3 regions of the Paenibacillus sp. FSL L8-0470 genome follow, and region 3 is predicted to be linked to each of the others. Evidence: riboswitches for the same ligand, from Rfam matches in the RefSeq annotation. Region 3 holds a riboswitch; each other region holds the start of a gene.
What was found. Region 3 has a riboswitch for cyclic di-GMP ahead of NST99_RS31835 (FapA family protein). Riboswitches for the same ligand answer to the same signal wherever they lie in the genome.
Positions count from the first base shown of each region.

Region 1: it holds a riboswitch for cyclic di-GMP, as region 3 does, so the genes downstream of both, NST99_RS05045 (PA14 domain-containing protein) here and NST99_RS31835 (FapA family protein) in region 3, are expected to answer to the same signal.
Region 2: it holds a riboswitch for cyclic di-GMP, as region 3 does, so the genes downstream of both, NST99_RS02345 (collagen-binding domain-containing protein) here and NST99_RS31835 (FapA family protein) in region 3, are expected to answer to the same signal.

Region 1 is NZ_JBBOZM010000001.1:1,094,408-1,097,625, reverse strand. Features, by position in the region: gene NST99_RS05045 (PA14 domain-containing protein) at 1-1,667, opposite strand, end outside; cyclic di-GMP riboswitch class I at 1,680-1,760, opposite strand; gene NST99_RS05040 (sugar phosphate nucleotidyltransferase) at 1,897-3,218, opposite strand, start outside.
Region 2 is NZ_JBBOZM010000001.1:507,648-510,865, reverse strand. Features, by position in the region: gene NST99_RS02345 (collagen-binding domain-containing protein) at 1-1,758, opposite strand, end outside; cyclic di-GMP riboswitch class I at 1,842-1,931, opposite strand; gene NST99_RS02340 (hypothetical protein) at 2,555-2,968, shown strand.
Region 3 is NZ_JBBOZM010000001.1:6,985,222-6,988,439, reverse strand. Features, by position in the region: gene NST99_RS31835 (FapA family protein) at 1-1,282, opposite strand, end outside; cyclic di-GMP riboswitch class I at 1,388-1,480, opposite strand; gene NST99_RS31830 (FUSC family protein) at 1,750-2,853, opposite strand; gene NST99_RS31825 (ABC transporter ATP-binding protein) at 3,166-3,218, shown strand, end outside.

The DNA of each region.
Region 1 (3,218 bases), 5.9 Mb from region 3:
GCTGCCCCGGCATTCACAAACAATGCGCTGGCCGGAACCGTCACTTTGGCTTGGCTTTGACTTTGCCACATTAAGCGGATATTCGCATCGCCGGCATTCTCGTAATACTCAACCTTGATGTCGTACAACTGACCGCCTGTTAAAGCGATGCTTCCGGTACGCTCGGCTCCGCTCTGTTTCATCCAGCTGTCAATGACAGCTTTACCGTTAATATAAACGCGGATACCGTCATCCGAAGTGGTAAAAAACTGATAAGTCTCACTATACGTTGGCTTGATTTGACCGGTCCAGCGGACGGAGAAGGAATCTATACCGATTGAAGGATCCGGCGAACCCTGGCGCCAGTTAAAATTAAGCAATGCATCATTGCGCACCAAGGCGGGCGTACCGGAAAGCGTCATGTTTTTGAAGTACTCTCCCTTAAGTCCGCTCACCACAGGCGCTTCCACTGAATCATTAGAGTCAGGCGTTGGTACAGGTGCTGGCGTAACCTTAGGTGTTGGCGTTGCCGTAGATGTTGCCGTTGGTGTTGGCGTCGATGTTGCCGTTGGCGTTGGCGTCGGTGTTGCCGTTGGCGTTGGCGTCGGTGTTGCCGTCGGTGTTGGCGCAGTGGCCGGTGCACTCCAACTCTTATATTGATCCCGGGTCAGTGTATAGCTATCGCTCATGAAACTCTTAATCGTAGTTGTGCTGTTTTTCTCATAGAGCATTTTTCCCCAGTTCATCATGAAAACGAAATTTTTCTGGGAGAGCTTCAGTTTGGCTGTGCTGGGCATCTCACCGTTCTCACCAATACCTATCGGTTTACCGGCAGCCAGACTAAGCAAACTGTCATAGTACTTATTCATATAATCGTTATCATATATATCTGCTGCAAGAACATCCACTTTGCTAGCGCCCGGATAGGTCAGCGCATAAGGATCGGACCAGGCATTCGGTGCATTAGGGTTCCATACCCACAACAGATTGTTTAATTGATGAACGTTCACGAAACGGTCATACATAATATTCCACAGTTCAGCAAAATTACTTTTCTTCCCCCACCAGAACCAGTTGCCGTTCATTTCATGATAAGGTCTCCAAAGTACAGGAACGCCCGCATCCCGCAAGCTTTTAAGAGACACCGCCACTTTATCCAGATCCGTGATCAGGCTGGCGTATTCTGTCGTGCCCGGCGTTACATACCTGTTAAATTCCGCTTGGGTGAGCGGCTTCTGCACATTGGACCAGAGGTACGCCGTCCCCGGCAGATTCTGATGAAAGGTCATTGTGACAATGCCGCCGTTCTTGTACCAGTTGATCGCGCTGTTCACCACATTCTTGCGCTGCGAAGCAGCCGTACTCTCCGACTGGCCGCTAATTACGCCAAGCTCATATCCGTGAAGAGCAGCATATTCTCCGCTTGTTCCCTTCAGCTTGTTGCTGAATTCATCCGGGCTCTCCAAATAATCGTGCTGTCCAGTGATAATCCCTTTTCCGGTAATGGAATAGAGATTACTAAGCAGCTTGACAGCTTCGGCTGAAGCGTCCGGATTAACCGGCACTGCTGTGCTTGATGAGGCTTCTGCGGTTGAAGGCGACAGCCCAAACCCTAAAGGCACAGTGGTTAACAATATGGCAAGAGACAACAATGTGGACAGCAGACGAGACTTACGGTAAGTTTTCAAAATTATCTTCCTTTCGGTAGCCAGGCTGCCACTCTTGCGAAGGCCCTATGGCTTTGCGTCCCTATCTTTCGATTAGGTTTGCCTTGTCGTTTTGGAAGGATTTATCCCTCTTACCGTAAGTATCGTCCCTATGAAGTTTTTATTTAGAGCATTAATAAAAATAGATTAATAAATGGTTCTAAATGCCTGTTTTAGATTTGCAACAATTGGTTAAATAGATTATTTAGGCCTACGAGATAAACTGTTGCAAAGCTATATCTTCCCAATCCAAGGTGATGCGGATGTTATCCTCCTCTACCAGTTCCGAACCGGTCTGTACCTCAATAAACTCTACATCCGTCAGCGCAAGGATCGCATGTTTGGTGCCTTCCGGTATACGAACCACATCTCCTGCCTTGACATTATGCATCTTCTCATTAATCACAATGCTTGCTTCACCGCTGACAAATGTCCAGATTTCACTTCGTTTATGGTGCAGCTGGTAACTGATATTTTTACCCTCTTCGATAAAAATCCGTTTGGTCAGCACTTCATTTCCCTCATCGTATTTCACATAATCTATGACTTTATAATGGCCCCAGCGGCGTTCTTCGTACATCGGTCTTTGTTCAAAAGACTTCAGCACTTCCTTGATTCTCGGACTCTCCGCTTTATGGGTAACCAAAATCCCGTCCGGGCTGGCAGCGATAATCAGATCCTTCGCACCGATCACCGTAATCGGAATATCCAGCTCATTAATCAGGCATGTGCCTTCGGAATCCGCCGTCACGAACCCTTTGCCTACATGATTGCTGTTCATTTCTTCAGTTAGCGTGTTCCAGGTGCCCAGATCCTTCCAGAACCCGGCATAAGGCTGAACTACGATTTTCTCCTCTTTTTCCACCACTTCATAGTCAAAGCTGATGGAAGCAAGCAGTTTGTACTGCTTCTGCAGTTCCTCATAGTTCAGCGGCAATCCCTTACGCTGCAGAATATCAAGCAGATAACCCAGGCGGAACGCGAACACGCCGCAGTTCCAGAGGGCATTCCGGCTGATCAGTTCCTCGGCCTGCTCACGGTCAGGTTTCTCCTGGAAGTGGCTTACCTGCAGATAGCCGCTTGCTCCCGCCTCAGCGCTGGTAGGAATGATGTATCCGTATTTTTCTGAAGCATGCTCGGGTACTACACCCATTAGCGCCAGGTTCGCTCCGCTCTCCTGCATCGTTTGCTCAAGCTGCACTACTGTATCGAAGAAGGCGGCTTCCACATAAGGATCGACCGGGAGGATGGCCACGGTCTCGCTTGGCGAAACGCCTTCCATGGAATACAGGTAGGCTGCTGTCAGGGCAATCGCCGGAAACGTATCGCGGCGTTCCGGCTCAACGATGATAGGCACCTCGCTGCCAAGCTGGCTCTGAATCATTTCCACCTGGCTGCGGCCGGTAGCCAGATAAGCCGAACCCGACATATTAGCTTCCTCCAGCTGCCGCCATACCCGTTGCACCATGGATTCCGGTTCCCCCGTTGGGCTCTCAAGTACCTTCAGAAATTGCTTCGAACGTGAATCGTTAG
Region 2 (3,218 bases), 6.5 Mb from region 3:
CGTTGGTACTACACTCGTCGGCGCTGGCGTTGGGTCTACCGTTGGCGCTACGCTTGTCGGCGCTGGCGTTGGGTCTACCGTTGGTGCTACGCTTGTCGGCGCTGGCGTTGGGTCTACCGTTGGCGTTACACTTGTCGGCGCTGGCGTTGGGTCTGCCGTTGGTGTCGGTGTTGGTGTCGGTGTCGGTACCGGCGTTGGCGTTGGCGTCGCCGTCGGTATCGGCGTCGGTGTTGGCGTCGTCGTCGGTATCGGCGCTGGTGTTGGTGTTGGCACCGGTGTTGGCGTTGGTGTCGGCACCGGTGTTGGCGTCGTCGTCGATATCGGCGCTGGTGTTGGTGTTGGCACCGGTGTTGGCACCGGTGTCGGCGTTGGTATCGCCGTCGGTGTTGGCGTCGCCGTTGGTGTCGGTGTCGCCGTTGGTGTTGGTGTTGGCGTTGGTACCGGCGTTGGCGTTGGTGTCGGCACCGGTGTTGCTGTCGGCGTTGGCGTCGGTGTCGCCGTTGGTGTCGGTGTTGGTACCGGCGTTGGCGTTGGTACCGGCGTTGGCGTCGCCGTCTGTGTCGGCGTTGGCGTTGGTGTCGGCACCGGTGTTGCTGTCGGCGTTGGCGTCGGTGTCGCCGTTGGTGTCGGTGTTGGCGTCGCCGTCGGTGTTGGCGTCGCCGTTGGTGTCGGCGTCGCCGTCGGTGTTGGCGTCGCCGTTGGTGTCGGTGTCGCCGTTGGTGTTGGTGTTGGCGTTGGTACCGGCGTTGGCGTCGCCGTCGGTGTCGGTGTCGGTGTTGGCGTCGCCGTCGGTGTCGCCGTTGGTGTCGGTGTCGGTGTTGGCGTCGCCGTCGGTGTCGCCGTCGGTGTCGCCGTTGGTGTCGGTGTCGGTGTTGGCGTCGCCGTCGGTGTCGCCGTTGGTGTCGGTGTCGGCCCGACTGGCGGCACCGTTCCCTCAAAGGTATGATGATGCATCTGAATATAACCGCTGAATCCTTTTGCAATAAGAGTACCATGCAGCTCAGCACGGCTGAACGCCACAAAGGCATGAGGCGCTAACATGGAGCCTTCAATGGTCGTGTTGCCATTAGCTACAGAAGAAGCTTCGTAGAAGTTGAACAACACATTATGAGATTTTCCGTTCCACATTTGAAAATCCGGAATGACGACCTTATTCCCGCTTACATTGATAATTACCGTGGCGTTTCCTGCAATATTGAACTGGAGACCGTTGGTAACCGCCAAATCCGCAGCAGTCAAATGAATGACATTAAAGGAATCCGGAGCGTTAATCGTCATTTTCCCTCCATCTCTGACAAAGGGCTGCGTTTGTTTCAGAGCAGCGAGTTCACTCGAACGCTGAATCAAAAATTGCTCCTCAGCTTGAAAATCGATCGGATGATCCTGCCGCTTACCTCCTTTAAGATCGGCTCCTGAACTTTTCATACTGCCTCCATACACAGAGGTGCCATAAACTGTTCCATTTGAAAAGTCGATGTCTTTGCCGGCGATAAGCACATCTCCGCCCACAGCATCCTTGGATACGCCATATCCCTGAAGAGTAATGTTCCCTGCAGCAGCGAGCCGTCCGTGGATCTGGTCATTGCTTTGTGCAAAATCTCCAAAGATAAAGGCGTTGAAATTCCCGGCGACTCCCAGCACCGGTGTTGGGGTGTACGGCATACTTGCCGCCGCTTCTGCATTGATCCCCGGATGAAGCATATTGCCGACGGTTAAAACCCCCGTCAGAATCAAGGCTAATGATTTTTTCCTCAACAATGATATGTACCTCCTATGTAACTATTCTATGAATGCACAGATTAGCCCGTAACAACAAAAAGACCGCCAAGAAGGGTTAGCTTCATGGCGGCCGGACGATCGTGGCACCTTTAGAGTGCTGTAGATTCCTGACTTTGCGTCCCGCTCTTTCGAACGGTTTGCGATTATACATGAGAAGTTGGTAACAGTTGTTTTCTATGTAGTCTATGACTTTTGTTACTTTCGGACTAGAATCAGTCTATCTCTTCACCCCTCCGTTTGTCAATCTATTCCTTATTTTTTTTGCTAGATTCTCTGAAAAAGTCCTCAATTCCGCAACACATAAGGGTTTCGTTGTATTCACCGATCACATAAAACAAATTTTCAATATTAAAAATTAGTATATTCGAACCATTTTTCAACTCATGTCGAAACAGCAAAAAAACTGTCGCCAGCTCTTGGCAGCAGTTTTTAGTCATTGTCAATTTACATAAGTCAGCGGGCAACGGCCGGACTTAGGATTTGTATATTTTATAACAGCTGAACCCAGCCGATCATGGACATCCATAGTGGAACACTTAAAAACAACCCGAACAACAACCCGCGGCGGAGACTTCCCTCATAATTCATCACAATTCTCCTTTTTAATGAGCTTTATTTTTCAATATTTATTATTTCAATTTTAATATAAAATAATTCTTATAATTATTTTGTGAATTATGTCACATTGTTTCAGTTGTTTAGAAATTCCATTGATTAATTTTCGAATAATCGGTTAAAATACGAATATACGTTCTTATTAGAGGTGATTGAATTTATGCATAGAGCGGAGAGTAACGATAATACACTGGTCAAATCCTATATATTGCTTCCGCTGATTTTATCAGCCTTTGAACGGGATTCAGCCATTATGTCGACACAACTGCGGACCCCCGCCCCATACATGGATGTTCTCCGTACTGCTGCGAATGCGGCTACTGCCGATCTGAGGGATGTGCGCGCCGAAATGAGGAAACGCGGAGTTAAAGTCTATGAACAGCAGCGGCTCCAGGTCGGCATCGAGGCCAAATTTATATGCCGGGGATATCATGAACGGATGCTGCTACTGGATGACGTCATCGCTGCACAGGCCGCTATCCATATGCGCAAATACCTGGGACTCGATATCTCCGGCTACTACAGTTATGAGGAACAGTACAAAATCAAACCCGGTCCTCAAGCAAGCCTATAGACTTTGGAGCGTTGAAGAATAAAAACAGGCCTCGCCATGGGAGTCGGCAAGACCTGAATAAAGTACCTGCTATAAATTACATTAAAACCTTCCAATAGCCCAATGTGCCGAAAATAACTACCAGCGCCACGGGATATAGAATTCTCCGGCTTACCTTATCCTTAAACGTAAGAAATAAACATAACATGCAAAGCCACGCAATAAGAAGACTGCCCATTTCCTATGCATACGCTCCTTCCTGAACAACCTG
Region 3 (3,218 bases):
GCATAACGACCAGACCGTATTTTACGGTTTGCTGGCGTGATTGGACGGTATTCGCCAACTGCTGCGACGCTTTTCTCAGACTGGTCATTTCCTCCATCAAGAGAGCGGAGTACATGCAGAGGCGGTTATGTCTCGCTCCATAATGACCGGAGTACAATTGGCTGCTGACAACCTTGCCCTGGACAAAAATGCTTCCGGTAGCAGTGATTGTCGCATGTGTAACGTCGCCGTATATGTATACATTTCCCAAAGCCTCAAGGATGGTCTGGTTTCCGATATCATTGGTGGCGACCACATCACCCGGGAACATCATTTTGGCGGCTTCGGGGTCCATGTCCCCGGGAACAAGATATGTCTGGGGAAAATCAAAAACCTTGCGGTTCAGACCAGATCCCGTTAAGCGGGGCCTTCCCTGGCGGAGGGAGGCGATCCCGCCGTCCGCCAGCAGGGTTGTACATTCTTTAGTGACCAGCTGAATATCTTGCGGCGGCGGGGAGGGAATAATTCCGCCATACACGTCGATGCCGGGCACTCCCTCTTCTGCAGGCAGCTTACGGGCAATGACCTCTCCCTCCTGGACAAAGGGAACCCTTGGATGGTTCAGGGAATCTGCAGGATCGGCAGTCCGAATGAATTCATATTCCCTGTCCTCGGCAAATAACAGCTCCAGCCGGGCATTTTTGCCGGGAATAGGGGCTTTACCCTCTGCGATGCAGACCGGGAGATAGGTAGGGTTGTTCAGCTCTGCATAAAGAGCCGGAATATTGAGCTCGCGCATAATGGAGCTTTTCTTGAAGCCGGCGATAATCTGGTCCACCGTGAGGGTGGACAGCAGCAGGCCGCAATTTGGTTCCGCCCGGACCGTGACATCTGCTGCAGCCGGGGAGCTGGCGAGCTTCCAGGCGTACTTTTCTGCACGGTAGAGCGTGAAGTAGGCCTTCAGTCTATCTTCGGATACAGTGATCTGATACTGCGGCTTCTCGCAAATCTCCCAGGTGATACGGTCCGTGGGGGTTACCTCCGTAGGATCTGTCACCGTCTTCCGGTTAATATTCAACACCACAGGGTGAACGGAGGAAATGACAGCGGGTTTGCCGCCGGGCAGAGGAGGAGTAATAAATATTTGGTTGTTCTGTACGATAATACGTCCGTTCTTATCCTCATCTCCCTCACGGAGCGGCTTAACCTGCACTGAGGGCAGAGCCAGAAGATCGGGGTTACCGATTGGCGTTGTGGTATGAAATACATGCCCGAATTTTTTCTCGATGATATGCTGTGGCATTACTCTAACCTCGCTTCTTCGTATAATCAATGGTATCTGTACAGAAAAGAGCATCATGGACTATGATAGATTGTCTTCACCTACCGGTACCCAAGTCACATCTCAATTGGCAGCCTGGCGACCATGAATGGATAGTCTCACATTCTTAGGCCCATCGCTTTGCGTCCTGCCCTTTCGGGAAGTTTGCCTTTAAAAAAATAGATCAATGATATACATTCAGCATGAGGTCATTTAATCGACTCAAATCGACAGGGAATGTTCAATACTGGGTTGGTTGCCAATATAATTCTACAAACAAGCTTAATTCTAGTACTTTAGTATTAATTTTTCAACTTAATAATAATAAATCTCTCTGGTATCCCTTTAAAAGGGACGGCTTTGAGTCCAAGCGATATTACAAGCAAAAACGACCCTGCCTTCATCTCAAAGGACAGGGTCGTTTCTGCAAAAAAAGGACGCTCCCAAGCTTATAGCTTGTGGGAGAGCCCTCTTTTGACAAGATGTACGGCGCGCGCGCTTCCGGACCGGACGGAGGCTGGTGCCGGTATAACTGTAGCTGCATAATCGGCCCGTTCAATTTCCTCCAGCACCCGGTTCAGATGGGAGAAGACGGCTCCGAGATCGCGGACTGCTGTCAGCGAGCATTGACCCTGCAGCTCGGAGAACCAGGCAAACTGCAGATCCCGGGCGCGGCGCAGCGCTTCGGGGAGCGAACGGGTGCATTCGGCATCGGATAAAGTTTTGGTTCCATACAGGGCGATGCAGTCTGCGGTTGCCGTTACGACCTCTGTCATCCAGTCAGCTGCCGCATAATGTGCAGGCAGGAGGGAAATCTCCTCAGCGATCTCCTTGACGTAGCGGTGAACCTTCTGCAGATGCGAGGTTGCCTGTGTCAATGACCGCAATCCGCTGCGGCATTGATAATGGGATAACGTATAGTGCAGCTCTTTCTGCTGCTTGTCGCTCTTCGCCAGCAGTTGTCCGGAACGCACCAGCCTCTCCGGAGCCTGCTTAGAACTGCTGCTCTCTGCGGCGAGTCCGGTCAAGGCATCGGCCAGCAGCAGGGTCCCTTCCAGTGCCAGGCGTTTCACCTTGACGAACCCCCCGGGGGGGACGATAATCATATTTATTATTAAGGCAATCAGTACGCCGATTAAGGTCTCCGCGACTCTCCACACGATATAAGGGTCCTGATAAAAGGTCAATGCCAGCACGGAGGTCACACCGACCTGGGAAACGGCTTGAATGTTAATCCGGCAGGCGGTGGCCACACCGATGCCGATCAACAGCATCAGCAGAATAGACAGTGCCCCCACGTCGAAGAAATGGCCCACGAGCAGGCTGACAATTCCACCGAGCACAACGCCCATCAGACGGTAAATCCCTTTTTCCAGTGAAGCCTTGACGCTTCCTTGGGTGATAAGAATTGCGGCAAGCGGTGCAAAGTATAAATAACTGTCGCCATGCAAGCTGTGAACCGCAAGCCAGGAGAGTGAAGCAGCAATCGTAACGCGTATCATATATAGAGATAATCCGAATTTTTCAAGGCGGTCCTGCAACCCCTCGTTCATGTTAGTCATCTTCTTTCACATCAATAAGAGAACATTTTTAGGTTTTCAGCAATTTTCATTATAGCACTCAAAAACAACAATAACGGGGCATAGTTTTTACGAACTTGTTAAGTTTCTGCGCTGCATTTAACATTGTAAGCTATCGCATATATTGCATTAATCCTATATGCTATATATATTGAAGTGTGTCGAAGGAAGGGAGGAATTGTCGCTTATCAGCGCTGAGCATGCCACTTTAGATTGTTCCCTGCGAGAAGCGGGTAAAATAGGTTGTACTACATAAGGTAAGGGAGGTCGTTAGCCATAACTACCCTGGAAGACACTATTATTTCTTTTGACCAGGTTACCAAACAATACGACGATGA